4 regions of the Pseudoalteromonas sp. Z9A6 genome follow, and region 2 is predicted to be linked to each of the others. Evidence: predicted binding sites of a transcription regulator. Region 2 holds the regulator's gene; each other region holds the start of a gene.
The links. The regulator sigma-54, encoded in region 2, starts transcription at its own class of promoters, with help from an activator protein. The targets are predictions, from matches to a motif close to GTTGGCACGNNNNTNGNNT.
Positions count from the first base shown of each region.

Region 1: a site for sigma-54 is predicted at 3,555-3,573, ahead of GQR53_RS20200 (BON domain-containing protein). Genes of this name have one in related genera too.
Region 3: a site for sigma-54 is predicted at 4,231-4,249, ahead of fliE (flagellar hook-basal body complex protein FliE). Genes of this name have one in related genera too.
Region 4: a site for sigma-54 is predicted at 2,063-2,081, ahead of GQR53_RS03985 (EF-hand domain-containing protein). Genes of this name have one in related genera too.

Region 1 is NZ_WTKZ01000105.1:78-5,751, forward strand. It holds gene GQR53_RS20180 (transporter substrate-binding domain-containing protein) at 258-1,067, shown strand; gene suhB (inositol-1-monophosphatase) at 1,121-1,924, opposite strand; gene GQR53_RS20190 (VOC family protein) at 2,168-2,584, shown strand; partial or broken gene GQR53_RS20195 (LiaF domain-containing protein) at 2,623-3,280, opposite strand; gene GQR53_RS20200 (BON domain-containing protein) at 3,609-4,175, shown strand; gene GQR53_RS20205 (YqaE/Pmp3 family membrane protein) at 4,248-4,406, shown strand; partial or broken gene GQR53_RS20210 (hypothetical protein) at 4,815-5,295, shown strand; tRNA gene GQR53_RS20215 (tRNA-Ile) at 5,548-5,624, shown strand.
Region 2 is NZ_WTKZ01000009.1:1,680-10,390, forward strand. It holds gene GQR53_RS05360 (YgiQ family radical SAM protein) at 1-1,645, shown strand, start outside; gene GQR53_RS05365 (protein disulfide oxidoreductase) at 1,814-2,365, opposite strand; gene mgtE (magnesium transporter) at 2,424-3,782, opposite strand; gene GQR53_RS05375 (HPr family phosphocarrier protein) at 3,915-4,187, opposite strand; gene rapZ (RNase adapter RapZ) at 4,230-5,075, opposite strand; gene ptsN (PTS IIA-like nitrogen regulatory protein PtsN) at 5,094-5,546, opposite strand; gene hpf (ribosome hibernation promoting factor) at 5,551-5,838, opposite strand; gene GQR53_RS05395 (RNA polymerase factor sigma-54) at 5,865-7,364, opposite strand; gene lptB (LPS export ABC transporter ATP-binding protein) at 7,434-8,159, opposite strand; gene lptA (lipopolysaccharide transport periplasmic protein LptA) at 8,156-8,701, opposite strand; gene lptC (LPS export ABC transporter periplasmic protein LptC) at 8,691-8,711, opposite strand, start outside.
Region 3 is NZ_WTKZ01000003.1:90,456-99,166, reverse strand. It holds gene GQR53_RS02015 (sigma-54-dependent Fis family transcriptional regulator) at 1-523, shown strand, start outside; gene GQR53_RS02010 (DNA-3-methyladenine glycosylase I) at 831-1,424, opposite strand; gene GQR53_RS02005 (ATP-binding protein) at 1,557-2,669, shown strand; gene GQR53_RS02000 (sigma-54 dependent transcriptional regulator) at 2,666-4,132, shown strand; gene fliE (flagellar hook-basal body complex protein FliE) at 4,289-4,621, shown strand; gene fliF (flagellar basal-body MS-ring/collar protein FliF) at 4,642-6,357, shown strand; gene fliG (flagellar motor switch protein FliG) at 6,350-7,390, shown strand; gene fliH (flagellar assembly protein FliH) at 7,394-8,200, shown strand; gene fliI (flagellar protein export ATPase FliI) at 8,219-8,711, shown strand, end outside.
Region 4 is NZ_WTKZ01000006.1:80,140-88,850, forward strand. It holds gene GQR53_RS03970 (energy-coupling factor ABC transporter permease) at 1-412, opposite strand, end outside; gene xthA (exodeoxyribonuclease III) at 418-1,224, opposite strand; gene GQR53_RS03980 (exonuclease III) at 1,465-1,896, shown strand; gene GQR53_RS03985 (EF-hand domain-containing protein) at 2,123-2,644, shown strand; gene scpB (SMC-Scp complex subunit ScpB) at 2,796-3,386, shown strand; gene rluB (23S rRNA pseudouridine(2605) synthase RluB) at 3,383-4,255, shown strand; gene GQR53_RS04000 (YciK family oxidoreductase) at 4,339-5,085, opposite strand; gene GQR53_RS04005 (VolA/Pla-1 family phospholipase) at 5,293-7,758, shown strand; gene sohB (protease SohB) at 7,859-8,711, shown strand, end outside.

The DNA.
Region 1 (5,674 bases), on a different contig from region 2:
ATATTTATGCTCACGATTGTTTTAGCTTTACTGTGCAAGTATGAATAAACAGTGCTAACTTTGTAGAGCACGCCATGAGTGTAACGTCGTACTATGTATTTAAGATAAGTATTAATAGCGCGGTTATTAATAAGTACAGTTACATAATATCGCCATCTTTTATTTAGGCGCTGGAAGCTGTTTAGCTTAAATAACGCGATAATTTAAACTATCAATAATAACTGTTAAGACTACCGATAATAACTAGGGTGATAATTATGTTGCCATTAAAGTATTTGATTAACGTAGTAAGTTTGTTTGTATGCAGCGCTTTAGCGAGTGAGGTAAATATCGTAAATGTAGCGCAGGAGCAGCGTGTGCAATATGCTCGTGACGACTACCTTAACGAGCTATTAGAAAAAGCATTGGTGAGCGCACAATACCCTGCAGAGATTAACCCCGTTTTAATTCATCCCCATCAACAACGTACTTTAATAGCACTAGATACAAAAAATTTAGATTTATACTGGAGTATGAGCAGCCCCGAAAGAGAGTCTTTAGCTATTGCGATTAAAATCCCATTATTTAAAGGCTACATAGGTAAAAGGGCACTATTAACAAGTAAGAATAGCATTGCTAGATTTAAAGGTATTACGAGCTTAGAGCAGTTAGGTAGGCTTTCTGCAGTGCAAGGTCATGATTGGCCTGATACAAAAATAATGGCGTTTAATGGCTTGCATATAAGACCGTTTGCAAATTATCAGGCTATGTTTGCCTTAACAAGTGCAGGGCGTATTGATTACTTCCCACGTTCATTTATCGAGGTTAATTCAGAGCTAGCGGCAAATAAACAAAGTAACCTAGTGATAGTACCTAATTTATATATGAGTTATCCAACAGGGTTTTATTATTTTGTATCAAATAGTAAGCCAGAGCTTGCAGTGGCAATTAAAAAAGGGCTTGAGATAATGCAAGAAAATGGCGAGTTTGATGCTTTATTTGATGAATATTTCGCAAAAGATTTAAACTCGTTACCTTACGAAAAAGGTAAAACAGTAGAGTTGAAGCTAGATAACCCTTATTTTTAGGCACAAAAAAAGGAGCCAGGGCTCCTTTTTAGTATGCTATTAATAGCATTTAATTAGCGAAGTAACGACTCAGTTAATACTGGACGAATTTCGCGAATAATTGCTTGAGTCAGTTTTGGGGAACCACAGATAATATTGCCGCTGTGGTTATAGTTATTACCACCAGCGAAATCTACAACCATACCGCCCGCTTCTTTAACCATTAGTTCGCCCGCAGCAGAGTTCCAAGGTTTTAAACCAATTTCAAAAAATCCATCAACACGGCCAGCTGCAACGTATGCCATATCTAAAGCAGAGCAACCTGCACGGCGAATATCAGCAGTGTGTACAAATAATGCTTTAAACGCTTCAGTGTATGCATCCATGTGGTTTTTGTTTTTGAAAGGGAAACCAGTAGCAAGTACAGTGCCTGCAAGAACCGTAGTTTTGCTAACGCGTAGACGTTTACTGTTTAACTGAGTGCCTTGACCGCGAGATGCAGTGAAAAGCTCACCACGAATTGGATCATAAATAACAGCTTGGTCTAAACGACCTTTAACTTTAAGTGCGATAGAAACCGCGTAATGAGGGATACCTTTGATGAAGTTAGTTGTTCCATCGATAGGATCTACAATCCATTGGTAATCATCATCCTTGCCTTTATGCTCACCTAGTTCTTCACCAACAATTGAGTGAGTAGGGTAAGACTGTAAAATAGTGTCACGAATTACGGCTTCGGCTTCTTTATCAATGTTAGTTACTAAGTCGTTAGCGCCTTTTTGTTGCACTTCAACTTTTGATAAATCTTCACTTGCGCGAAGTAAAATTTTGCCTGCGTTGCGCGCAGCGCGAACCGCAATGTTTAACATTGGATGCATGGTATTACCTTTGGGTTGTAAAAGAACGTTTATATATTTCAGCCGGCGTATTTTAGCGACTTTTGCCATAAAGTAAACAATAAACCCCAAATACTTGTGTTTGTTTTTTATACAAGATTGAAAAGTTTATATATTTTTAAAAAATAATTATCTGCATTTAAATAAATTAATTTTAAATAACACTTTACCTAAAGTTAACTTGAGGTTTTATCGTGCTCCTAACTTAACTGATAGGATAACATTATGTATTTAGAGCACGTAAACTTAGTCGCGAGTGATATAGATAGTATGCTTACATTTTATCGCGCTGTATTTCCACATTGGTCGATTAGAAGTGAGGGCAGAGGCGATTGGCATGGAAAACCAAGACGCTGGGTACACTTTGGAGATGACACGCATTACATTGCGATAAGCAGTCATGGTGAAGGTGAAAACAGAAATTTATCGGGCCATCAAATTGGTTTTGCACACTTTGCTTATGTAACTAATAATTTAAGCGCAGTAGTAATGCGCTTAAATAAAGTGGGTTTTACTCTAAGCAAGCAAGGTAGCGAGAATCCTTTCAGAAAGAATGTCTACTTTATTGATCCTGCAGGGTTTGAAGTTGAGTTTGTAGAATATTTAAGTGATACACCAAGCGAGCGAAATAACGATTTATAATAAAATACTAAGCAGCACGCTAAAGTGCTGCTACTCAATTATAGTGAGCGGTTATTATTACCCGTGCCAAACTGGGTTTTTAGCTCATTTGCAAAGCTTATAAATTTTTCTTTAATTGTGCGCTTTATTTTCACTTCAACCGAGCCCATTACTGCCTTTCCTTCAATATGAATTGTAGGGCCTTGGCATTTGTTAAGCGACACAGATTTATTTTCAAGGCTACTTAAAATACAAAACATTTTAGACACTACATTGACATGCTCTGGTACGTAAATTTCATCGCTACCAAAAATACAGTTAACGTGAATAGTTACATTTTGATGCGCAAAAATAGCATCGGTAAAATCAAGCACCACCGATCCCATAAAGTTACTCAAATATATATTTTTTGGCACAACCCACTGACCACTTCGCTCGTTAGATCCTAAAATACTGCGTAATGTAAAATCATCATCACTGTTTTGCTGTGCACTATAATGTGGTTTAAATTGCGATTGTTTTTCTGCTTTATATTGCTGATCGGTATTAAGTGTTAAGTCTTCTACTAAGGCTAGCAGTGCTTCGTTATTAGGTGCATCCATCGCATTATCTAAACGTCTTTCAAATGCATCAACAGAAATAACACCATGACTGTAATTGATCAATCACTTGTTCGCGTACTTGTTCTATTGGGCGGTCTTCAACTTTTACAGACATGAGTTATTCCTTCTTATATTTACTATTGATACTGCTCTTGTAGTTAAGTTACAAACCGCGTACCAAATATAATTTCATTAATTATCAATTGGTTATTTTTTAACGGTGTTTTTTGTTTTGTTATATTAACGATAGATTAACCAAAAGAGCAATTATCTAGCTATTTTCACTATTTGAGAAAGTTTTACCGAGTAGCCTGTAAATAGTTACACAAACATAGATAAGGTTTAATCTCTTAATTAATTCAAGCTGTTGAATTTAAAGGGTAAATAAAGTTGGCCTGAAGCTCGCATTAGTTAAAGTGTCTTTAATCAAAAGGAGAAAGATTATGAAAACATTTAACAAGTCTATTATCGCAGCTCTAGTTCTTGGTACTACGGCTATGGGTGCCCAAGCAAACAGCTGGGAAAACGAAAGTAAAGATGCTTGGATTGATGGTAAGGCAGAAACCGTTCTACTTATGAACACTAATCTAAACAACTTTGACATTAACACTGATGTAAAAAATGGCAAAGTAGTACTTACAGGTAAAGTTAATAGCGAGCTTGATAAAGAGCTAGCAGAAGAACTTGTACTTAGCCTAGATGGTGTATCTGATGTTGATAACAGCCTTACTGTTGTTAAAAGCATGGATACCAAAGATAAAAGCAATGACATGATGGACGATGATGATAACGACCTAACGGACGCTAAAATCACCACTGTAATCACAACTCGCTTCCTGTTTGACTCAGAAGTTGGTGGTACAGACATCGATGTTGATACCGACAATGGTATTGTAACTCTGAACGGTTCAGTAGAGTCTGAAGCTGAAAAACAACTAGCAGTTAAAATTGCTAAAAATGCTGAAGATGTTCGTGACGTAGTTGATAAACTAGCTATTGTTGCTGAATAATACAGTATAGTTAAGGCCCACTAACACTGGGCTTTACGCCTTTCTAATGCTTAATTTAAATGGAGTTTGATCATGGATATTATTCGTATAATACTTTCGGTTTTATTACCGCCATTAGGTGTGTTTTTGCAAGTTGGCTTAGGTATGCATTTTTGGTTAAATATTCTATTAACACTGCTAGGTTATTTCCCAGGGTTAATACATGCAATCTACATTATTGCGAAAAAATAATGACAGATTATATATTGTGTAAGCCGACTACTGAGGTTTAGCTAAATACTTCAGTACCGATCGGCTCACAATATTAGTTTTTAGAGAGTTTTTAGAGCGTTTTTAGATAGTTTTTAGGTTAAATCCAATTTTTAAAGCTCTTCAACCCATTAATTCACTTCCTTAACTCACTCCCAATATTATTTTAAAACTATACTTATTGTTTACTAATAAGCTTTCCAGCTAACAGTCGCGCTCAGATTCTGACTTGATGCCATTTAGGAAATCTTCAACATTAGTGTGTTTATACATCTACAATATACAATCAAATACTTTATTATTTAGTGACAATATTACCTTCACTTCTAGTGTTATCATTAAACTAGGTTTTAGGCATATTGAGGCAGTTAATTGAATATTCGACTTATAATGTCAGGCGTTGTGTCTTTCGTTTTTTATTTTAGTTGGGCCTACTGGGCAAATAGTGCGGCAGACATTGCTAAATCGGTTACGCTTCTAGCTGCATTAGTGCAGGGTTTGTATAGTGGATTTGTAACGCTTTTTTTTACCTTTATTTTAGAAAGGGTCGTCAACAAGTATAAGTTTAGTTATGTAACGCTTGCGTTTGTAACTCCAATTATTTGTATGTTTCATTCTAAAACACCACAAAACGTAGCAATACGACAAAGCTTCAATAATGCAATTAACTCTAGCGCCTCGTATTTAAGTAACAAAAAAATAGCAGGTGTAGTTTTTTGCGCCTATTATTCCGATTACTGTTCAATCGAGCTTAGTGATTATGGTGAATGTAATTAATCAGACACCTAATTTGGCACTGACAGTAGCCCCAAGCATATTTTTTACAGCCTTATATGCCTATACATATATGTTAGCTTTGCTTAAAAAGTAGAGGGTTAAATATAAAAGACTATATGGGATAGGGGTTTTTATAATTTAATGCAGTGAATAGCACGGTAAATATCTTACATTTTATGTTTATTCCCACTTAAAAGATTACTATTTAAGCAGTTAGCTTGTTGATTGTTAAAATAAAGGTTTTTGGTAGTGACAAGCACCTAAAAAGTTTTTATACTGCAACCCGCTTTAGTCGCTCTGTGACTGAACGCTTCAAAAATTAACTGCCTAGCAGTTATATAAAGTTGGCCCCTTAGCTCAGTTGGTTAGAGCACACGACTCATAATCGTTAGGTCCCCAGTTCGAGTCTGGGAGGGGCCACCACTTTTACAAATTTCCCAAGTAAATACCTATCCAAATTATTTAAAGCTACA
Region 2 (8,711 bases):
TAGTATTTTGTTTGATGCAAAAGCCGATATTTTAATTTACGGTAACGCAGAGCGCCCGCTAGTTGAAGTTGCACACCGTATTGCGGCGGGTGAAACGATGGATACGATTCAGGATATTCGCGGCACGGCTGTTATTCGAAAAGAGCCTCTACCTGGTTGGCGTGGCAGTGATTCTACCGCTATTGATAAAATTGGTAAAATAGACCCTATTCCAAACCCATATGGCGCGGATGATGTTGGCTGTAGTAAATCTGAATTTAAACAAGCGGGTATTGATTTAAAAGCAGAAGCGGCAAAACCAATCATGGTTCAGCCTGCACGTCCTAAGCCGTGGGAAAAAACCTATGTTAAGTTACCTGCTTATGAGCAAGTAAGTGTTAACAAACCTTTATACGCTCATGCCTCGCGAATTTTACATCAAGAAACAAACCCTGGTTGTGCAAGAGCGCTTTACCAACGACATGGCGATCGCTCTATTTGGGTAAACCCGCCAGCATATCCATTAGAAACACATGAAATGGATGCTGTATTTGGTTTGCCGTATCAGCGTATTCCTCACCCAAGTTATGGTGATGCTAAAATACCTGCTTACGATATGATTAAAACGTCAGTTAATATTATGCGTGGCTGTTTTGGTGGCTGTTCGTTTTGCTCAATTACAGAGCATGAGGGGCGCATTATTCAAAGTCGTTCGCAAGAATCTATTATTGAAGAAATTGAACAAATTAGAGATAAAGTCCCCGGCTTTACTGGTGTTATTTCTGATTTAGGTGGCCCAACGGCGAATATGTATAAGCTGCGCTGTACTAGTAAAAAGGCCGAGAGTACCTGTAGACGCTTATCATGTGTGTATCCAGATATTTGTAAACACATGGATACAGATCATACGCCAACAATAGATTTGTATAAAAAAGCACGTGAAGTTAAGGGTATTAAAAAGGTATTGATTGCTTCAGGTGTACGTTACGATTTAGCTGTACGCGACCCGCGTTACGTTAAAGAATTAGTAACGCACCATGTAGGCGGTTACTTAAAAATAGCGCCAGAGCATACAGAGGATGGTCCATTATCAAAAATGATGAAACCAGGTATGGGAGCGTACGATCAATTTAAAGAACTATTTGATAAGTACTCTAAAGAAGCCGGTAAAAAGCAGTATTTAATTCCTTACTTTATATCTGCTCACCCAGGTACAAAAGATGAAGACATGGTAAACATGGCTTTATGGCTTAAATCAAACGACTTTAAGCTTGATCAGGTACAAAATTTTTACCCATCACCTATGGCTAATGCGACGACTATTTACCATACAGAGATGAACTCTTTGCGTAATATAAAAAACAACTCAGAAGTTGTTCCAGTACCTAAAGGCGCACGCCAACGTAGATTACATAAAGCTATTTTACGCTACCACGATGCAGCTGGTTGGCCAATGATACGTGAAGCTCTACGTAAAATGGGTAAAGCTAATTTAATTGGTAAAGGGCCTAACTGTTTAGTTCCAGAAGAAGGGCGCGATGAAAAAGCAGGTAAAGGTGGTAAAAAAGGTGGGCGTCCAGCACTAACGCGACATACCGGTTTTAGCCAATTTAAAAAGGCAAACACTAAGCCAAAAGTAGGCGGTAATCGACAAAGCACACGTTAGTAATTTTATTTGCTAATAGATAAGGCTAATTGCGGCACGCGTTTTTTAGCTTTTGTATACGTAAATTAAGTCAGCTTTGCTCTTTATTATCTATATTATTGTAGGTGATATAGGGTGAGGTTTTAGAGCCCCTCTCCTTAGATATCCTGTGCTAAGTTTAGTTTTTTTTTAAAGCATTGATGATAACCACAAACGCAATTTAAGTGACCATAACGGCTGAATGCCGGTGAGTCCTTGCGTCATTTTATTATCTTTTAAGATTATATAAGATGGCGTGACTTGTCCCTGCCAATCGGAAAATATCTCCCCGTGTTGATCGTTAACAGTACTGAAGCTGTAGCCCTGCTCATTTAAATAATCATGCAGCTCTTGATCAGAGCCTGATTTTATCGCGATGCTCACAACGGGGTATTTATTCTCGTTTGCGAGTTCGTTTATGGCAGGGGAGGTAATACTACAAATAGGACACCAAGTTCCCCAAAAATACACAAGCGTGGGTTTATCTTGGCTCATTGCTGCTAAATCAATGTTTTGCCCTTTATAATCGATTAATTGTAATTGAGGATTTGCTGGCATGACAGGTTGCCGCCACCAATTGACGGCGGTATAAAGGACGAAAAATATAGAGCCATATACCAGTACACTTTTTAATATGGATACGCTTTTTTGTTTTAGCGTTTTTTTAGGTATGTCATTTTTATGTTTGGTATCCGTTGCCATAGCTACTGATTTACCCTAAGTATTTTTGCTGTAGTTTTTTACATTTAAAGCGTTTAATTTATATCAGCAACCATGTAGCAGTACCTAAAAAGGCGAATATACCAACAATATCAGTCACCGTGGTTAGCACCACACTCCCTGCAAGAGCAGGGTCTATATTCATTCTTTTAAGAATTATTGGAATACTTGCACCAGCAACACCTGCCACCACTAAGTTCATAAACATAGCGAAAGCGAGTACGCCACCAAGCATAAAGTCCCACTGCCATAGCGCAATAACACCCGCAATTAATAGTGACCACAAAATACCGTTTAGCGCGCCAATGGCCAGTTCTTTCATCATCAAGAAACGTTGGTTTGTTTGGTTTATATGACCTACTGCAATACCACGGATAACAAGCGTTAATGATTGGCTACCAGCAACACCACCCATAGAAGGGACAATACCGTTAAGCACAGCCAAAATAGGTAGCACATCTAAAGTGCCTTCAAAAAAGCTAGCTACAAAAGCAGCTGCAAGTGCGGTTAGTAAATTAACTCCTAGCCAAACTGAGCGTTTTTTAGAGCTTTTTAGTACAGGCGCGAATGTATCCTCTTCATCATCAAGACCGGCTAGGCTTAATAAGCTATGCTCGGCATCTTCTCGGATTACATCAACGATGTCATCGATAGTAACACGACCGAGGAGTTGGTCGTTATCGTCCACCACAGGGGCCGATATCCAATTATGGCGCTCAAATAATTGCGCTACTTCACTTTCATCCATTGAGATTGGGATAGACTCACAATCTTCATCCATTAAATCGCGCACAATTTTTTCTGGCGGATTAGTTAATAATGTACTCAGCGATAAAGCGCCTATAAAGCAGTTATGTTTATCAACAACATATAAATCATCTGTACCCTCTGGTAACTCACCACGCAGTCTAATATAACGAAGTACAACATCGAGTGTTACATCAGGGCGAATGGTCACCGTATCGGTGTTCATTAGCGCACCTGCTGAACGCTCTTGATATGACAGTGCTTGCGTGGCACGTTCACGGTCTTGAATGTCCATCGCGCTAACAACGTCTTTATAGACGGTATCTGGCAGGCTACGTAATACTTCACCTAAGTCATCGTGGCCCATGTCTTCAGTTGCGGCGGCAATGTGCTTAGGTTCCATTTGGGCAATAATGCCTAAACGAACATCTTCAGATAATTCTTCAAGAACATCACCCTGCACATCAGGATCGACCAATTGCCAAAGCAGTCGGCGAATTTTATGCGGTGATGATTCTAATAATAATGCGGTATCACAAGGAGCCGTTTTTGCGAGCATGCGCCTAACTTGAACAAATTGACCACTATTGAGTGACTTCGTCACCTGTTTTAGTTGCTGTAGTGGGTAATCTTGTTCAAAAGCTTCAGGCATTGGCGTCCTTTATAAATTGTTATATTACTTTATGGGGGGGAGGTGAGTTAACTGGCGTTACTAACCTATCTATTTTATATATCTGTTTTAATTGAAGCATTAGTAATGCGAATATTGTTTTTATAAAACAGGTTATTCTTGTTCATTAAAGCGTTGTGCTATTAATTCTCCAACAGCGTGTAAAGCTTGCTCAGAATCAGGGCCTTTACAAACAACTTTAACTTCTTTTCCTTGGCTACTTTCAAGTAACATTAGTGCAAGTACGCTATCGCCTGCTGCTTCTTTGTCATCTTGGAATAATGTGATTGTCGCATCAAATTGTACTGCTAATTGCGCAAGCACAGTAGCTGCTCTGGCGTGTAAGCCTAATTTGTTTTTTATTAAAAAGGTATCTTCACAATGCATAACTTACTCTACCTAAGCTGAACAGGTGATTATTCAGCTATATTATTTTTCTTGCTCGCGATGGCGAATTTTTACATTGGGATGTGTCATTGCGAAACTTTCACCGATAGTTTGCGCTAAATACACAGAGCGATGTTGCCCGCCTGTACACCCAATAGCAATGGTTAAATAACTGCGGTTATTTCGTTCTAAATGTGGTAACCACGTTTGTACAAATGTTTGAATTTGCCATGTGAATTTTTGCACTATGCTGTGATTAGCTAAATAGTCTTTAACCGGTTGATCTAACCCATTTAAAGGCTTTAACTCTGGTTCCCAGTGTGGATTTGGTAAAAAGCGTGCATCAAATACGTAGTCTGCTTCTTTTGGTATACCGTGTTTAAAACCAAATGATTCAAATGTGACAATCAGTTGCTTATCTTTTTTACCTAAAATCTTTTCACGAATAGATTCAGCGAGTTGATGAACACTTAAATCAGTCGTATCTATCATAAAGTCGGCGCGAGTGGTTAATACATCAAGTAATTCTTTTTCTTTTTTGATGGCTAAATCAAGGGGCAACGAGTCTATTGATAGTGGGTGTAATCTGCGTGTTTCAGAAAAGCGTTTGATCAATGTCTGATCGTCGCTATCTAAATAAAACAACGTAGGGTTTGCAAAGCCAGGCAAGTATTCAAGAATATCGTTAAATTCATCTTGTTCTTTAGGGATGTTGCGCACATCTATGCTAACAGCAATTTTATCGTAGCTATCAGACACACTGCGAACTAATGAAGGTAGTAGGTTTACTGGAATATTATCTACGCAATAATAACCTAAATCTTCTACAATGCGCAAAGCAACCGACTTTCCAGAACCAGAACGGCCGCTTATGATAATTAACTCCATTTAACACCCTTTATAAAACTATGATTGATCGACAATAACTTGGTAAAGCTCAGTATCAGATTTTGCACTGCGTAACTGTTTACAAAAATCTTTGTTGTTTAGTTTATCAGCAATGGTTGCTAGAGTCTTTAAGTGCTGCTGGTTATCGCCATCTGGTACGATGAGTGCGACAAAAATATCAACAGGGCGATTATCGATTGCATCAAAGTTTATTGGAGTTTCGCTAACGAGCACTAAAGCCAAAGGCTCTTCTGCACCGCTCATTCTTCCATGAGGAATAGCAATGCCACGCCCTATACCTGTACTACCTAATTTCTCTCTGCTCATTAAAGCGTTAAGAATATCTTGTTGCGGTAAATACGGAAGTTTGTCGTGAGCAAGTTCGCTAATGAACTCTAAAATTCTTTTTTTGCTATTAAAAAGGACCGCAGCTTTGCTGCAGTCCTGGCATATAAGTGAACTTAATTTCATCATATTAGTGTCGAGCAAGCTTCTCTTTGTGTTTGATTACTTGGCGATCGAGCTTGTCGATCAACGAGTCAATAGCGGCATACATATCTTGATGTTCTGTAGAGGCAAATAGCTCAGCACCGCTTACGTGTATTGTGGCTTCTGCTTTTTGATTTAATTTTTCTACATCGAGAATGACATGAACATTATTAATATGATCAGAGTGTCTTTCAAGCTTCGCAAATTTAGTATTAATATAGTCTCTTAGTGAATCGGTTAATTCTACGTGACGACCAGTTAAGTTTAGTTGCATAAGCATTACCCTCTTAGTTTAGCGTCTTAAATCAGACTTTTACGCTGATTTGACGGTGGAATAGCAAGAGATTCACGGTATTTTGCGATTGTACGTCTTGCTACTTTAATTCCTTGCTCAGCCAATATATCCGCTATTTTGCTATCACTCAATGGTTTTGCTGAGTTTTCTGCTGCGATTAATTTTCGGATAAGCGCACGTATTGCTGTAGATGAACATTCACCACCGTTTTCAGTACTTACATGGCTTGAGAAAAAATATTTAAGCTCAAATATACCACGGGGTGTATGCATGTACTTTTGAGTAGTCACACGCGAAATTGTCGATTCGTGCATTTCTACCATTTCAGCGACATCATTTAAAACCATTGGTTTCATGGCTTCAGGGCCATGTTCAAAAAATCCTTGTTGTTGCTTAACAATACAATTAGTAACTTTTAATAGCGTGTCGTTTCTACTTTCTAAGCTTTTAATAAACCATTTAGCTTCTTGTAAATGTGAGCGAATAAACTGGCTGTCGCCACTTGATTTTACAGTGCGAGACATTGCCGCGTATTGGCTATTAACACGAATTTTAGGCATGCTATCTGGGTTTAATTCGACAACCCAGCGACCTTTAATTTTTTTAACTGACACATCAGGAATAACATACTCAGATTCTTCCCTTACAATAGTATCTGCAGGTTTTGGGTTGAGAGTATGTATTAGTGTCATCACTTCTTTAAGCTCTTCTTCTTTAAGCTTAGTTTTTTTCATTAATGTACGATAGTCGCGAGCTGCTAATAGATCAATATGCTCGGTTAAAATCATTTTCGTTTCATTAATGTAAGGTGTTTCTTTATCAAATTGATTAAGCTGAATACACAAACACTCTTGTAAACTACGTGCAGCAATACCAACAGGATCAAACAGTTGAATGCGTTTTAATACCGCTTCAATTTCATCAAGTTCGACTTCGTTATCATCTTCGTTTTCTTGATTAAAGCTTTCTAAAATTTCTTCGCAACTGAGAGTTAAAATACCTGAATCATCGACGGCCTCTACAATCGCAATCGCGATGGCTTCATCGGTAGGGCTAAATGGCGTTAGTTGTAATTGCCACATTAAATACTCATGGAGCGTTTCAGTAGAGGCGCCTTGGTATATAGATTCGTCTTCAGGCATTGGACCTGATGAGGCTGCTGGGGCGGCACTCATGTACTCATCCCAACTAACATCCATAGCCATGTCGTCACTTAGCGTGTCTTTTGCAAGTGCTTCACCAGTATCTTGTTCGTATTCGCTCGGAGCATCATCAGCAGATGCGCTAACAGTTATGTCATCGGTATCAGCTTTTTGCTCGTTTTTACCAGCAGCGTCTTCAGAATAGTCTGCCTCTTCAACCTCTAATAGTGGATTACTGTCGAGAGCTTCTTGTATTTCTTGCTGGAGATCCAATGTACTGAGTTGCAACAAACGAATAGCTTGTTGCAACTGTGGAGTCATTGTAAGTTGCTGGCCCATGCGCAGCTGTAGTGATTGCCTCATGTATCTCTAACAATCCTTTTATGTTGTTATAATTAATACTAGCAGATGCTTAAAGACATGGCGTAAATGTTACAGCCTAAATTGCTCGCCTAAGTAAACATCGCGTACTGTTTTATCATTTAATACGTGTTCTGGAGTACCTGATGCAATCAGCTCCCCATGAGAAACAATGTAGGCTTTTTCACAAACATCAAGGGTCTCTCTTACGTTATGGTCGGTAATTAATACACCAATCCCACGATTTTTAAGATGTTCTATTATTTTCTTTATATCTAATACCGAAATAGGGTCAACACCGGCAAACGGTTCATCCAGTAATATAAATTTAGGATCTGCTGCCAGTGCTCGTGCTATTTCTACACGACGACGCTCTCCACCCGATAATGCCATACCTTGGCTATCACGAATGTGTTGTATGCTAAATTCATCTAATAAGTTATTGAGCGTGTCTTCTCTGGCTTGTTTATTTAGTTCTTTGCGCGTTTCTAAAATGGCCATTAAGTTTTGATAAACAGTCAGCTTTCTAAAAATCGATGACTCTTGTGGTAAGTAGCCTATGCCTAATCTAGCACGACTATGCATAGGTAAAAGAGTAATATCGTTATCATCAATAGATATTTTACCTTTGTCGCTAGGAACAAGCCCTACAATCATATAAAAAGTCGTTGTTTTACCAGCACCGTTAGGGCCAAGTAAGCCAACTATACTGCCAGCTTGTACTTCAAGGCCGACGTTTTTTACAACTTCACGACCTTTATAGCTTTTTGCCAATAGTTCTGCTTTTAATGTGCTCATGGTTGACCTTTATCGCCTTTTTTACTTTTTTTAGTTTCGATCGGTACTAAAATTGTGTGAACGCGGTCAGTTGAGTTTTCATCTTTTTCGGCACTGATGAGCTGCTGCTCTATGTCGTAGGTAATGCTTTTAGCATTTATTTTTTGTCCGGCTTGCGATACTTGTGCATTACCAACAAGCGTTAAAAAACGCTTAGATACATCATAACGTACTTCGTCAGCACTGGCGCTCATAGTCGTGCCGTCTGATTGCTTTTCTTCAAAGTGCGCAGGGCTACCTGTGGCAATTAATAATTGTTTATTATCACCAAGTTCATCACGTTTGTGTACTTCGAGGCGATCGGCTGTAATGCGGCGATTACCGTGAATAATCTCAACGTTTTTCTCAAAAATACCCACATTAGCTTTCAATTGACCTTCTTGCTTGTCGGCACTTATTGAAATTTGATTGGCAGCAGGTTGCGTGTTTTGCTCTGCAGCACTACTATTAAACGCTAGTATAAGTGTAGGAATTATAAGTGATTTTAATATTTTATTGGTCATAGTATATGGT
Region 3 (8,711 bases), on a different contig from region 2:
TGATATACCGCTGCTTTTAAAAGAGTTAATGCGCCGTGTTAACGACCAGACTGGTTCTACCGCTAAGTTTACAGAGCGCGCAGTTGAGAGCTTAAAAGAACATGCTTGGCCTGGTAATATTCGTGAGCTTGCTAATTTGGTGGAGCGTATGGTTATTATGTTCCCTGACAAAGTGGTCGATATTCCTGATTTACCTAACAAATATCGTTACATTGAAGTTGAAGCCTACGAGCCAGAATACCCTGAAGAGTTAATGGAAAAAGACGCCTTTAACGATATATTTAGCACAGGCTTTAGTGATTACGAAAGTGAGCCAGACGCTGAGTTTAGCCAAACGGGTAGTGGGCTATTACCTGATGATGGTATTGAACTTAAAGATTATTTAGCCGAACTTGAAATAAGCTTAATTACCCAAGCGTTAGAGCGCTATGATTACGTTGTAGCTCGCGCTGCAGAGATATTAGGGGTTCGCAGAACAACACTCGTTGAGAAAATGAAAAAGTATAATCTTTCAAGAGATTAGAAATACGAAAATGGTGAAATACTTTTCGTTATTTATTATTCATTTGTGATCAATCACTTTACGGGCTTTGCCCGTCACGCAAGCAAGCTTGGCGTCTACAAGATAACCCAAACTTAAACCTTGGCGGTAGACGCTGAGCTTGCTCGCGTGAAAAGCGTAGCTTTTAATCATTTAATTAAAACGTTATTTCACAAAGAGAAAAAACGAGGGTAAATGAGAAGCCATAGTCAACCTACGCGTTACTTCTCTAAAGCACAGCGTCTCTTAACCTCTTTGTGAACAAATTACTTTTATGGTTATAAATCACTTACTCACTAAAAGTCTTAATAATTTCTTCTTTTCTAAAACAATCATTACTGTGATCGTTAACCATACCGCAGGCCTGCATATGAGCGTAAACCGTTGTAGGGCCTAAAAACTTAAAACCCCGTTTTTTTAAGTCTTTAGCAAATGCGGTTGATGCCTCTGTAATTGCTGGGTAGTCCTCAGCGTTATTTAAATTACTTATAATCGGCTTATTACCCACAAACTGCCATTGGTAGTTACTAAAACTTCCAAATTCTTTTTGGATTTCTATAAAGCGCTTTGCGTTGTTAACAGTTGCCGAAATTTTTAAGCGATTGCGCACAATACCCTCATCAAGCATTAGTCTCTCAATGTCATCTTGTGTGAATTGGGCTACCTTTTTTACATCAAAATTAGCAAATGCTTTTTTATAACCGCTGCGCTTTTTTAAAATTGTGTACCAGCTTAAGCCGGCTTGCGCTGATTCTAGCGTGATAAATTCAAACAGCTTTGTATCATCATAAAGAGGCACGCCCCATTCTTCATCATGGTAAATAACGTAGTCGGGTTTAGTGGTGTCGAGCCACGGGCAACGGCACTTTATTTGCTCACTCATTATTATTCCTTTTTGTGTGCGTCATTTTTATGTCGCTCAAATTATTGATGTAACTCAATGATAAGTATGTAAATAAATTTTGGTATAAATCGTGCATTTAGTCATGTATCTACATCAATTCGAGATTTGATTATGGCCCTTGCTAGCGTGCTAAAACCACAGTTTTTTTCTGCAAATCAGTATAACCCATGTTTACTTCAAGAGGAGTACATTGGTGAATTAAGCGATCTGCGCAAGCAAGCAAGTTGGCTTTCGCATTTGGTTGATACCATGCCAGCAGGCGTGGTTGTACTTGATGGCAAAGGGTTGATTGCAAAAGCGAATCAAATAGCGATTGATATGCTTGGCGAGCCACTTGAAGGCGAACGCTGGTTTAATGTTATTCAGCGCTCTTTTAGGCCGCATCAAGATGATGGCCACGAAGTGTCCTTAAAAGATGGGCGCTTAATAAAGCTCGATATTACCGCTTTAGCACCAGAGCCAGGGCAACTTATTTTAATGACGGATTTAACCGAAACCCGCCGCTTACAAAAACGTGTTGCACATATGCAGCGCTTAAGTGCGCTGGGTAAAATGGTTGCATCATTAGCGCATCAAGTCCGTACGCCGCTCTCAGCCGCTATGCTTTACGCTGCTAATTTAGGGTCAAAGCGCTTACCCGAAGCATCTCGCGATAACTTTCAAACAAAGTTAATGTCGCGTTTAAAAGATTTAGAAACTCAAGTAAACGACATGCTTTTATTTGCTAAAAGTGGCGATCAGCAAGTTGTTGAGCAAGTTTCAATGCAGCAGCTTTTAACAGAAGTTAAAGCGGGCGCTGATGCGATGGTCGCACTTAATGAAAGTGAACTGGATGTAAGCTTACCAGAACCCGATATACAAATAGTCGGTAATAAAACGGCATTGGCCAGTGCTATTCAAAATCTTGTGCACAATAGTATTCAAGTTATTGGTGGCGGTGCAAAAGTAAAAATTAGCGCACAAAGAGATTTAAAAGATTTAGATATGGTTCGTATTAGTGTGAGCGACAATGGCCCAGGTGTTGATTTAAGCCAAAGCGATAAAATTTTTGAACCATTTTTTACTACTAAAAGTCAGGGCACAGGCTTAGGGCTTGCTGTAGTGAGTTCGGTTGCTAATGCACACCAAGGCCGTGTTGATGTGACTAATAATACGCATGGTGGTGCCTGCTTTAGCTTGTTACTGCCTATTAAGACAGCATCTAAATTAGAGGGGTCATTATGAGTAACACTATTTTAGTTGTCGAAGATGACGCTGGGCTTCGTGAAGCCTTAATCGATACCCTTGAAATGTCGGGTATTGAATGTATTGCAGCGAGCAGTGCTGAGCAAGCAATGTTACTGCTTAAAAAAGATCAATTTTCGCTTGTTGTAAGCGACGTGCAAATGGGCGCAATGAGTGGACTTGATTTGCTACGCAGTATTAAATTAAACCACCCTGATTTACCTGTATTGATGATGACGGCGTACGCCACAATTGACGATGCGGTAGAGGCCATGCGCCTAGGTGCAATTGACTACATGGCTAAACCATTTGCACCTGAAGTGCTGTTAAATATGGTGAGCCGTTATTTGCCTGAAAAAGCAAAAGAAACCGACGGACCTATTGTTGCTGACCCAATTAGTATTCAATTATTGGAGCTTGCGAGTAAAGTAGCACGCTCTGATGCAAGTGTAATGGTACTTGGCCCAAGTGGTTCAGGTAAGGAAGTACTTGCTCGCTATATTCATGATAAGTCGAGCCGCTGTAATGAGCCATTTGTGGCGATTAACTGCGCGGCTATTCCTGAAAATATGCTCGAAGCCACGTTATTTGGTTACGAAAAAGGGGCTTTTACGGGGGCGATTCAAGCATGTCCGGGTAAGTTTGAGCAAGCACAAGGCGGTACTATTTTACTTGATGAAATTACTGAAATGGACTTAGGACTACAAGCTAAACTTTTACGCGTACTGCAAGAACGTGAAGTAGAGCGTTTAGGGGGGCGTAAAACAATTCAGCTCGATGTACGTATTTTGGCAACCAGTAATCGTGATTTAAAAGAAGCCGTAGTAGATAATCAGTTTAGAGAAGATTTATATTACAGGCTTAATGTTTTTCCACTTATGTGGCGTCCATTGTGCCAACGCCCTGGCGATATTATTGTATTGGCTAAGCATTTAATTGAGCGCCATATAAGTAAAAGCAAGGAGCCTATGGCGTATTTAGATAAAGCTGCCGAGCAAAAGTTACTGGCTCACGCGTGGCCTGGTAATGTGCGCGAGCTTGATAACGTTATACAGCGTGCACTTATATTGCGAAGTGGCGATACAATAAACGAGCATGCTATTTTTATCGAAAACTTAGTATCTAATAACTTTGTTATGGAGCCTTCATTGGCACCGGCGCAAACCGTATCGCCAACAGAATTAGCACATGCAGACAAAGGTGTTGATAAAAGCACTTTAAGCTCTGCATATTATGATGAAAAGTCGCATGCTGAGGATGAGCCTAAACAAGGTTTGCTAGCGGCAGATACCGGTAGCTATAAAGATGAGCTTAAAGACAAAGAGCATCGCATTATTTTAGAAACCCTTGCACGTTGCCAAGGTAAGCGTAAAGACGTTGCCGAAACGTTGGGCATAAGCCCACGAACTTTACGTTATAAACTAGCGCAAATGCGCGATTTAGGTATTTCACTTCCAGCTTAACCTCCTATAAACCCTAAGTTTGCGCTGCGAACTTAGGGTTGTCAAAACTCTGACTCACACAAATTAAAGTTAACCTATTGTATTTTAGTGATTAATTATTTGGCATGCTTTGTGCTTTATTACTTATAAGAGTTCACTGCGTGTCAGAGATAAATTATGAAAATTCAAAACAGTGCTGTATTTCAAGAAATGCAATCAATGGCTTTAGAAGCCGGCCGTAATAATCAAACTAATAAACTGCCAACTCAGGTGCAGTCTACTTCTACAGCACAATTTGGCGACATGCTAAGTGATGCACTAAATACAGTGCACGGTCTACAGCAAGATGCAGGTCAAAAAGTAAAAGCGGTTGAAATGGGTGATCGAAGTGTATCTCTTGCTGAGGCGATGATTGCTTCTCAAAAATCGTCAGTTGCTTTTGAGGCTACAGTACAGGTTCGTAATAAACTTGTTGAAGCTTATAAAGAAATCATGAACATGCCTGTTTAATTAGGTAGTGGAGAATTATTGTGGCGCAATCTAACCAATCTACAGACCTAGCACTTGCTGGCGGCGGTATCGACCAAAGTGGTGGTGATGATCAACAAGAACAAAAGTCAGGCTACTTAAGTGCTTTAAGTGGTGTTGATGTATTGCGCCAAGTAACACTGGTAATAGCATTAGCGATTTGTTTGGCTATCGCGATTTTCATTATTATTTGGGCTCGTCAGCCAGATATGCGGCCGTTAGGCAAAATGCAAACTGAAGAGCTTATTCAAACATTAGACTTTTTAGATGCACAAAAAATTGAATATCAACTCGATGGCAATGTTGTATCGGTTGATGAAAGTGAATACCAAAACATTAAGCTACTAATGACCCGTGAAGGGTTAGAGCAAGGTCCAGCATCAGGCTCTGACATTATTATGCAAGATATGGGCTTTGGTGTAAGCCAACGCTTGGAGCGTGAGCGCCTAAAACATGGTCGTGAACAGCAATTAGCACGCACAATTGAAGAGCTTAACAACATTACTCGCGCCAAAGTATTATTAGCTATTCCTAAAGAAAACGTATTTGCCCGCAGAGAGAAAAAACCATCAGCTACCGTTGTATTAACACTTAAACGTGGGCGCTCACTTGACCGTGAAGAAGTAGACTCTGTTGTCGATATGATTGCCTCAGCAGTACAAGGCTTAGAGCCTGCACGTGTTACAGTTACCGATCAAAATGGTCGATTATTAAATTCAGGTTCGCAAAGCTCACTAGCAGCACGCTCTCGTAAAGAATACGATTTAGAGCGTAAGCGCGAACAAGAGTACCTTGAAAAAATAGACAGTATTTTAATACCGGTTGTTGGGCTTGCAAACTATACAGCTCAAGTTGATTTGAGTATGGATTTCAGCTCGATTGAGGAAACTCAAAAGCGTTATAACCCAGACCTACCAGCGGTTAGAAGCGAAACCACATTTGAAGAAAATAACATTGGCGGCCTAGCTGTTGGTATTCCAGGTGCGCTTACAAATCAGCCACCGCTAAATTCAAATATTCCTGAGGTTGCTGGGCAAGGCGGCGCAGGCACAGCTACGTCACCAACCCGTAGCCACAAAGAAGCAACACGTAATTATGAACTCGATACAACTATTTCTCACAAGCGCCAGCAAAGTGGTGTAATACGCAGAATAAGCGTATCAGTTGCTGTTGACTATATTCCTAAAGTGGGAGAAAACGGCGAAACAACCATGGCTCCACGCTCGGTTGAAGCATTGTCAAATATTCGTCGCTTACTACAAGGCGGTGTGGGCTTTGATATGCAACGTGGTGATGCACTTGAAGTAGTTACCGTGCCGTTTGTACGTGAAGCAACAAATTTAGCAATAGAAGTGCCACTGTGGGAGCAAGACTGGTTTATGAAAATAGCCCGCCTTGTACTAGGCGCCTTAGTTATCATTGTATTGATAATGGCTGTAGTAAAACCAATGCTTAAACGCTTAATTTACCCAGACGATACACTAGAAGAATACGACGAAGATGCACTAAGCTCAGGCGTAGATATTGGCGACAACACGCTTGATATGCTAAATAAAGACTTTGATTCTGCTTCGGTTGGTTTCTCAAGTGATGGTACACTGCAGTTACCAGATTTACATGGCGACGAAGATTTACTTAAAGCAATCCGTGCCCTTGTAGCTAACGAACCAGAACTATCATCACAAGTAGTGAAAGCGTGGTTAACAGAAGATGACTGATCAAGAACAAAAACAACTCCCGCCAGCCTTTGATGTAGATAAGCTTGATGGGGTAGATAAAGCCGCTATATTACTTTTGAGTTTATCAGAAGAAGATGCCGCGCAAATCCTTAAACACTTAGAGCCTAAGCAGGTGCAAAAAGTGGGTATGGCGATGGCTGGGCTACAGGACTTATCACAAGCTAAAATAAGCGCTGTACACAACTTATTTATAGAGCAAATTCAAAGCTTTAGTACCATTGGTTTTCAGTCAGAAGACTTCATTAAAAAAGCGCTTACAGCAGCACTTGGTGAAGACAAAGCCGCTAGCCTTATTGACCAAATTGTTATGGGCTCAGGCGCTAAAGGCTTGGATTCATTAAAATGGATGGACTCTAAGCAAGTCGCTAGTATTATTCGCAATGAGCATCCGCAAATTCAAACCATTGTATTATCATATTTAGAGCCAGAACAGTCAGCTGAAATTATTTCTCAGTTTCCTGAAAAAGTACGCTTAGATTTAACCATGCGGATTGCAAACCTTGAAGAGGTTCAGCCAGCAGCACTACAAGAACTAAACGAAATAATGGAAAAACAATTTGCCGGCCAAGCAGGTGCACAAGCTGCTAAAATGGGTGGTTTGAAGGCTGCAGCAGATATTTTAAATTACCTAGATACCAATGTAGAAGGGCAGTTAATGGACTCTATTCGTGAGCATGACGAAGAGATGTCGCAGCAAATTCAAGACTTAATGTTTGTGTTTGAAAACTTAATGGATGTTGAAGACCGTGGTATTCAAGCAATCCTGCGAGAAGTACAACAAGACGTATTAATGAAAGCAATTAAAGGCACCGACGATGCCCTTAAAGATAAAATACTGGGCAATATGTCTAAGCGTGCAGCCGAAATGCTTGCTGATGATTTAGAAGCTATGGCACCTGTCCGTATAAGTGAAGTAGAAGCGGCGCAAAAAGAGATTTTATCAACAGCGCGTCGTTTATCTGACTCAGGTGAAATTCAGCTGGGCGGCGGCGGTGGCGAGGAGTTCTTGTAAGCCATGAGCAAACTCAAAGGGCGCACACTTCGGGCTGATGAAGCAGATGAATTATTAAAAAACTGGGCTATTCCAGATGTAGCACCAGATGAGAGCAGCTTTGGCAATCGCTCTACGGCTTACGGCACACCGCTTAGTGATCTGTATAAAAAAGAATTAGCTGAAGAAATGCCAATTGATGAGCCACAAGAACCAGAATTGCCTGCGCTTACTATGGTTGAGCTTGAACGCATTAGGCAAGACGCCTACGAAGAAGGCCTCAAGCAAGGTCATGAGCAAGGCTACATAGACGGCTTTGAAAAAGGCGTTGGCGAAGGTAAAGAAGCAGGTTACAAAGAAGGGTTAGAGCAAGGTAAAACACAAGGCCTTGAAGATGTAAAACCATTAATTGAAGAGCAGTTAACAAGTTTAAAAGCCATTTTAGAGGGGCTAACTGCACCGCTAGATAAAGTGGACGAACAAGCTGAGAAGCAATTAGTACAACTTGCTAGCATGTTAGCGGAAGCTGTTATTTATCAAGAAGTAAAAACATCGCCAGATGCGATTTTACATACGTTAAAGCAAAGTATTGATTCACTTAATGCGGAGCAAGAAAAAGTACGAATCCATTTAAACCCCGAAGACTTAGAACTCATAAAAGAGAGCTACGGCGAACAAACCATTATTGATAATAACTGGCAGTTAATGGCAGAGCCCACTCTTGAGCGCGGTGGCTGTGAAGTTAAAACAGCGCAATCGTCACTCGATATGACTCTAAAAACACGTGTCAAAGAAACGTTGGATAGTTTTTTGCATAATAGTGGTATCTAACTATTTTATTGGCGTGTTATGTCAACTCAACGTGCACCTTTAAGCGAACGCTTATCTCAATATCAACAACATATTAAAACCCCAGCGCCTGCTGTTGCAGGTATTTTAACGCGTGTTGTTGGCCTTACCCTTGAGGCTAGAGGTTTACGTGCACCCGTTGGTAGCCAATGTAAAATAGAAACTATGAACGGCTTTGTAGACGCCGAAATAGTCGGTTTTAACGATCAAACTTTGTACTTAATGCCTAACGACCACATCTCTGGTGTATTACCTGGTGCGCGTGTTATTCCTCAAGTAAATAATTTAGGTTTACCTGTAGGGATGAGTTTATTAGGCCGCGTGGTGGATGGTTTAGGGCGACCGCTAGATGGCCTTGGTAAAATTAATGCTGAGCATCATTTAAAGTTTGCTCAAAATACTATAAACCCGCTTTCAAGAAGACCAATCACTAAGCCTATGGATGTAGGTGTGCGTGCTATTAACTCGGTTATCACAGTAGGGCAAGGCCAGC
Region 4 (8,711 bases), on a different contig from region 2:
CAAATATATAAACAAAAAAATGACGAGGTAAATATTGGTAACTAATTATAAAGCCAAGATAGCTCAATAAAATAGGAATAAACGCACCAATAAGCAGTTGTACTGGTAATAGCTCAAGTTCAATTTGACCAAAGGCAGCGAGTAGGGCTGTGGCAAGTAGGCTACTTAAAATAGTCAATCGCCAGCCTAAAATTAATGTAGCAGCCGTAACACCTAGTATGTGTAAATCAAGGCCAGTTAAAATGCCAGCCTTTATTCGCCAAAGCACTGCAAACACTAACGCACACGCAAGTACGCCAGTTTGACGGACTGGCGTATTAAGCAATGTTTTATATGTTTTTTTATCAAAGCTTAATAGAGCAATAATAATCACAAGAGCCCAAAGTAGCCCCTGCATTGTTAGGCTGAGCATAATAATTACTTAAATGTTGACCATATAGGGGCATGATCTGAAGGTTTTTCAATACCGCGAAGTTCGTAATCAATACCTGTATCTATGCAGCGTGCTGCAAGCTCATTGGTTGCAAGCACTACATCTATACGAAGTCCTCGATTATCTACAAACCCTTTAGAGCGATAGTCAAACCACGAGTATTGATCGTCTGTTTCGGGGTTTTGCTCTCTAAAGGTGTCTTTAAAACCCCAATTAAGTAATGTTGCAAGCCATTCACGCTCTACCGGTTGGAAAGAACATTTACCCGTTTTTAACCAACGTTTAGCATTTACTTCGCCAATACCAATATCTAAATCGGTAGGTGATATGTTGATATCACCCATAACGATGACGTCTTGATCGGGTGTGTGATTGGTTTCAAGGTGTGTCATTAAATCTTTATAAAATTGGCGTTTATAAGGGAATTTAGTTTCGTGATTAATATTATCACCTTGTGGGAAATAGCCATTCATGACAGTAAGGTCGCGACCGTTATCTTGTTCAACAGTGACGCTTATCATGCGTTTTTGCGATTCCTCTGTATCGGTAGCAAAGCCTTTTAAGACCGATTTAGGCTCTTTTTTGCATAACATAGCTACGCCATAATGGGCTTTTTGGCCATGAAAGTAGACGTGATATCCCATTTTTTGTACATCTTCTAGTGGGAATGCTTCGTCGTGAACTTTAATCTCTTGCAAGCCAATAACGTCTGGTTGATGTTTGTCGATAATTGCTTGTAATTGGTGAAGACGAGCACGCAGACCATTGATATTGAAAGAAATCACTTTCATAAAATTTACCTTAAAATTGGATCTATTTAATAGATTAAATTGTATCAGTAAATACGCGTACATAACATGACTGAATTGAGATAATAGCTGCGCAAATGTTGATCAAATGATGGGTAAAGTTTAAACATTGTGAATACAATATTAATTATTTAAATAAATAAAAAATTCAATTGAACTTAACTTTATTGAATATATAATGCGCAAAATTCACTTGTTTAGCTCGTTCAAATAGGATCTCTCATGAAAACTCAACTACTTTTAGCTACTGCTTTATTAGCATCTGCAACTGCTTCAGCACAAAGCAATACTTACTTCAGTCAAGATAATAAAATTGAGTCTAAGTTATGTGTACTAAGTGCAAACGAAGGCTTTAGCGTTGCTCGTAAAGAAGCTGCCCAGCACGGCGTTTACTTATCTCGTTTTTCTAAAAGTATTTTATGTAATGGTGAAGATATTCGCGATATAGCTAAAAAAACGACGCTAAGCACAGTATCTGCTGAAAAAATAGAAGTGTTTGCAAAAGACGCTCAACAAGAAACTCAATTATGTATGACGGCCCTAAAACAAGGTTTAGCACCTGTTCGTCAAAAAATAGGTAACTTAAACTCTCTTAAATGTAATGGTCAAAACGTTACTGAGTTTGTTAAACGCTACCAAAACGCAGCAATCTAATTATTAGCTTAACGATATAACTGAACTTGAGATACCTGGTCATTACCGGGTATTTTTTTGCAAAAATTACAAGGTTGTTTGCAAAGCTTGCAAGCTTAACTTACTGAAACTGTTTAATAAATATACAGGATGAGATTAAGTTGTTGATTATTATAAGTTAACTATTATTGGCATTGGATTTGTATTAGTTAAAGTGACATTTAATTAATTACGAAGGATACGTCTTATGAAAAAGTTAACATTAGCAGCCACTATTTTAGCATCATTAAGCCTAGCGGCTTGTTCATCTAATCAAGGTCTTGAAAGAATAGACAGTGACTTTGCAAGTTTAGATAATGACAGCGATGGCTACATCTCAAAAGTTGAAGCTGATGACGATAGCATTTGGGGCCATTTTTCAAATATTGATACCAATATGGATAACGAAATTAGCCGCAAAGAATTCAACACTTACATGAAGTTAAACAATGGTAAAGTAGCCACTGATTCTGAAGTAAGTGAGTCGGCATTTAAAGCTGAAATTGCTAAATTCGATAAAATTGAAAGCAGCTTTGCAAGTCTAGATAACGACAGCAATGGCTATATCTCGGTAGTTGAAGGTAACGATGATGATATTTCAAATCATTTTGGTTACATGGATAAAAACCAAGATAAGCGCATCAGTAAAAGCGAGTTTATGGGTTACATTAAAAAATATGGTAACGCAGTAGCTGAAGATGATGCATTAGAAGCTTTTAAAAGTAACTAATAGTTACCATTTTAGTAAGTAAGATTAAAGCCAGTGCTAGTCACTGGCTTTTTTGTGTTTTAAATTTAGTTATTTGATAGATATATTTTCCTAGTTTGGTGTTGTTCTGTCATAATAGATGGCTGTGTGTTTTTATTTGTTAAGAGTGTGTATGGCGGGTCGGCGAATTAGTGATGAACAACTAGTTGAGATCATTGAAGCAGCTATTTTTGTTGCAGATAAGCCTGTGAGTAAACGCCACCTTAAAGACACTGTATTAATAGATTTAGCTATTTCTATGGCGCGAATAAACGACGCAATAGATACAATACAAGAACATTTTCAAACTCGTGGTATTCGCTTAGTTGAAGTTGGTAGTGGGTATCGGTTTCAGGCATGCAGTAGTTTAAGCCCTTGGTTAAATAACTTGTGGCAAGAGCGCGCGCCTAAGTATTCACGTGCTTTACTGGAAACATTATCACTTATTGCATACAGGCAGCCCATTACACGCGGCGAAATTGAGCAAGTAAGAGGTGTTACTACGGGTTCGAATATTATTAAAACCTTACTCGAAAGAGAGTGGGTTAAAGTGGTAGGGCATAAAGAGGTTCCGGGAAAGCCGGCTTTATATGCAACTACTAAGCAATTTTTAGATTATTTTTCGTTAACTGGGCTTGAAAATTTACCTGCGTTGCCAACTGAGCAGCAAAGTAAAATTAACCAGTTATTGAGCGATCCTTCTGTGAGAGAACCATCCGAATGAGTATTATACAAGGTGAAAAGTTACAAAAAGTCTTAGCCCGTGCAGGCGTAGGCTCACGCCGTGAAATGGAAAAATACATTGACGCAAACCGCGTTAGCGTAAACGGTAAAGTGGCAAAGTTAGGTGACCGTGTTGAAGAAACCGATTTGATTCGTGTTGACGGACACACTGTAAAGATTGAAGAAAAAGCAGATAGAATCTGTCGTGTAATTATGTATAACAAACCAGAAGGTGAGTTAAGCACACGTAAAGATCCAGAAGGGCGTCGTACAGTATTTGATCGACTTCCTCGCATTGATGGTGAACGTTGGATTGCAGTGGGTCGTTTAGACGTTAATACATCGGGTTTGATGCTCTTTACTAATGATGGTGAATTAGCTAACCGTTTAATGCATCCAAGCTATGAAGTAGAGCGTGAATACTCTGCGCGTGTATTTGGTGAAGTAACCAATGAAACGGTTAAAAACTTACTACGTGGTGTTGAGCTTGAAGATGGTCCAGCCAAATTCACGACTGTAACCCCTATGGGTGGCGAAGGCGTTAACCGCTGGTTTAACGTAACGTTAAATGAAGGGCGTAACCGTGAAGTACGTCGTTTATGGCAGTCTCAAGATGCGGAAGTATCTCGTCTTATTCGTATTCGTTACGGTAAACTAGAGCTTGATAAGCGCGTGCCACAAGGTGGTTGGATGGAGTATGATTTAGAAACAGTAAACTACTTACGCAAAACCGTTAAATTAGGGCGCGAGACACAAACTAAGCTTTCTGTTATGCCTGAAAAACGCAAAGATAAACGCGCTAAAATCAACCAGATCCGCAAAGCAGTTAAAAAACACAATCAACGTGTTAAGCCTACTAAACGTAAATAATAAATTAGTTATTTATTGAACACAAAAAAGCCGCTAATTGCGGCTTTTTTAATGTGTGTTGTATAAATTTTTTAAACACTAAATTACTTTTTTACTTGTGCATCTAACGATTCGCCATTCACTTTACTAGAATCATCGCTCATCAAGTATAAGTAGGTTGGCATTAAATCTTCTGGTGTAGCAAGCGCGTCTCTATCTTCTCCTGGGTATGCAGCAGCACGCATAGAAGTGCGAGTAGCGCCTGGATTAATACAGTTTATACGAATATTCGTTTTGCCTACTTCACATGCCCATGTTTGCATCATGCCTTCTACAGCAAATTTTGAGATGGCGTATGGCCCCCAAAATTCACGGCCTTTTCGACCAACGCTTGATGATGTAAATACCACTGATGCATTGTCAGATTTACGAAGAACAGGAAAAAGCGCTTTAGTGATCATCGCTTGCGCGGTCACGTTTACTTTCATTATGTTTTCGAACGTAGATGAGCAAAAATGTTCAAGTGGACCAAGTGACCCTAAAATACCTGCATTATTAAGCAAGCCATCAAGGCGGCCAAATTGATATTCAATTGTTGCAGCAAGGTCACGATAGTTTTGTTTAGTTGCGCCTTTTAAATCCATGGGCACAATTGCAGGTTTAGGGTAACCCGCATTAACAATTTCATCGTAAACACATTCAAGTTTATTAGTTGTTTTTCCTAATAAGATAACTGTAGCGCCGTATTTTGCATACGTAATTGCTGCTACTCGGCCAATACCATCACCGGCGCCTGTTATTAAAATAATTTTATCTTTAAGTGCGTTTTCAGCCGCTTGATATGTGTGCATAAAAGTACCCATTCATCTATTTTTTTTTGATTTTAACATAGCGAAACGTGAAGTAATCGAATTTATTGTAAAATTAGGTGGCGAAAATAGAAACTTTACGTTAAGTTTAACTGGTCTAATGTCTCATTAATAACCTGATTACATTGTTTTAACTTAATACACTGATTAAACACACTATAAAAATAAAATATGTGCGGAGCCAACAATATGAAAAAAATGCTACTTTCACTCTCGGTTACAGCTGCTTTAGCAGGCTGTGGCGGTGGAGAAACGTTAACAGATGTCAAAAATGACACAGCACCCGTTATTCCAACAGCAACAGTTACATTTGACCCTGCTGCAGGTATCTTATCGGTACCTAATGATTTATTAATGAGTGGGACTCAAGACGGTACACTTAATATCCCTGGCGAATTAGATGACGATAATGCATCTATTTCTCGTGCAGCTTATGCAGACCCTCAGCTTGCTCTAGGTGCACTTGATGGTTGGTCTTCGCAGGTTCCTTATAAAATTGATTTAACATTCCCACCAAATGTAAGTTTAGATGAAGCGTCTGCGGGAAGCCCTGGAACGGTAAGGATTTTTGAAGTTGTAATGGGTGCAAGCTTAACTGACGCAGAATGTTCTGTTGTAGCGGCAGGCACTGCTTGTAAATTAGTGGGTGAACTTACTTTTGGCGTTGACTTTGTAACTCAAGCTTCAGGTGATGCCGTTGCCATTATTCCTTTAAAACCATTTACAGCCGGTAGCTCATACATCAATGTATTAACTACAGGGCTTAAAGATTCATTAGGGCGTTCTATTGAACCTTCTTCTACTTATGCCTCTGTGAGTGAAGAAGCGCCGTTAATTACAGAAGCCCAACTTGGTTTGCAAGGTGCTGTAAATAGCTACGAAAATGTAGTGGTAAGTTCAGGCGACATTTCAAAAGGCGATATTATTTTTTCTAGTGCAATGACTATTCAATCAGCAGGGCCAGTGCTTGGTACTATTAAACAATTGTTAGCTGGTAGTTTGATAAACCCTGCAACTATACCAAAAATAACTGTTACAGAGTCTGATGAGGTTGAAACGGTTAAAGATTTTTTAAAATTTCCTGATATAGCTACTTTTGCTCCATTTGATGCTGTTGAATATATTAAAGGCGAGATTACTTTACCAATGTATCTAGGCACACCAACAGGTAAAGATATAAGCGCTTTGAATGACACATACTGGAAAGCAATGTGTTCAAGCCCTGTTGCAGTATTAAATCAGTTAGCTGCGGATCAAAAGTTACGAGATGAGGGTAAAGAAGAAGATATTGATGCAACTATGTTTGATGAAGGTCCTTATGAAGACGTTTGCCAGCAAATAAATGCTCGTCTACATGACTATCCAAAAATAGATATTACTCGGCATTTAACTAAATATAACCCAGTTCCACTAGCTCAAAGCAGTGAGACTATACCTGTACAAATCACAAAGCCAATTTTAGCAGATATAAATGTTTATCGTTCAGCTTATGGTTTACCTGAGCTTGAAAGTATCCCAGAAGGTGGCTGGCCAGTTGTTATTATGCAACACGGTATTACAACACAAAAAGAAAGTATGCTTGCTTTAACGGCGCAGCTTTCTATTCAAGGCTTTGCAACGGTTGCTATTGATCATCCTCGCCACGGTGAGCGTGGTATAGATGTTGGTGATGATGGGACAGACGATTTTAATGCTACAACGGGCTCTGTCCTTAGCTACATGAACTTAAGTTCGTTACTAGTTGCACGTGATAGTCTACGTCAATCGGCTGCTGATTTATTAGGTTTGCGTTTAGGCTTAAACTTTATTAATGATGCAACTATTAACAGTAAAGATGTAACTTACGTTGGACACTCTTTGGGTTCAATTGTTGCTCCAGCATTTATTGCTCAAGCTAATACGCCAATGGCAGAAACGCTTGATCCGCTATTTAATGTAAATACGGTAGCGCTTGCAAGTGGCGGTGGCGGTATAGCAAGCTTCTTACTTGAATCCGCTGCGTTTGGTCCATTTATTCAAGGTTCAGTACTTTCACAAGCGGGTACAACAGAAGCTGATGAACTTAACGTTTACTTACAGGGCGCTGCGCTTTCTAACTGTGGTTCATTTGCATCGGAGGATATGGAAGCTTATTTAACATGTGGTTACAGAGAATATATTACATCACTTACTACTGCGGGTGAAACGACTAAACTTACTAACATTCAAGGTGTATTTACACAGTTTGCTTTTGCGGCTCAAACAGCATTAGATAGTGGCGACCCTACGAACTACGCAGCCACTGTGAAAGCATTAGGTACTCCTGTTTATACTAATGTTGTTGTGGGTGATGGTGTTGATAACAAGCCTGACCAAGTGATACCACCAATGGCAGCTAATAATCCTATTTCTGGCACAATTCCATTAGCTAACTTGATGGGTCTTGAAACAGTAAGTACTTCGCAAGCATTGAGTGAAATACCAGCAAGCTACTTAGTTAAATTTACTAAAGGGCATCATGGTTCTATATTAACGCCAGCTCAAGATGATGCACAAGCTGCAACTGTTGAAGGTAGTGCGGCCGCTAATACAGAAATGCAGTTGCAAGTAGCTACTTACTTAGCTGCTCGTGGTCGAATGTTATTAGTTTCCAACCCTGAGGTTGTGACTGATTAATAGCCAATAAAATAATTAACCTTTAAAAGCCACTGAAAAGTGGCTTTTTTTTGCTTTAAAGCATGCTAAATTAGCTGAAATTTATAAATGGAGAAACCAGTTGGAATTTTTATACGAATACGGTTTGTTTTTTGCTAAAACAATTACTTTTGTTATTGCTATAGCAGTTATTCTAATGCTAATAGTTGGCGCTGCAGTTAAGCCTAAAGCCAAAAAAGGCGAAATACAAATTGACGACATATCAGAGCAATTAGTTGAGCTTAAAGAAAGCTTTTTACAAAATACGCTGGGTAAAAAAGAGCTTAAAGCGCACCAAAAACAGCTTAAATCGCAAAGTAAAAAAGCAGATAAAGATGAGCCTAAACCTCGTTTATATGTAATTGACTTTGTAGGCAGTATGGACGCTCACGAAGTAGAAAGCTTACGAGAAGAAATAACGGCCATTATCTCTATTGCCAATCCAAGTAAAGACAAAGTACTTATTCGTTTAGAAAGTGGTGGTGGTGTTGTGCATGGCTACGGACTTGCTGCATCTCAGTTACAGCGTATTAAAAGTGCAGGTATTCCTCTGAGTGTTGCAATTGATAAAGTAGCAGCGAGCGGTGGTTACATGATGGCGTGTGTAGCCGATGAGATACTTGCAGCCCCTTTTGCCATAGTTGGATCTATTGGTGTGATAGCTCAAATACCAAACTTTAATAAAATATTAAAGAAAAATGATGTGGAATTTGAGCAAATAACTGCAGGTGAGTTTAAACGTACGCTTACTTTATTTGGTGAAAACACAGATAAGGCCCGTGAAAAATTTCGTGAAGAAATTGAACAAACACATGATTTATTTAAAACGTTTGTAAGCACTCAACGTCCAAGCTTAGATATAAACTTAGTTGCGACAGGCGAGCATTGGTTTGCAACTCAAGCGATTGATAAAGGTTTGGTAGATGTCATAAAGA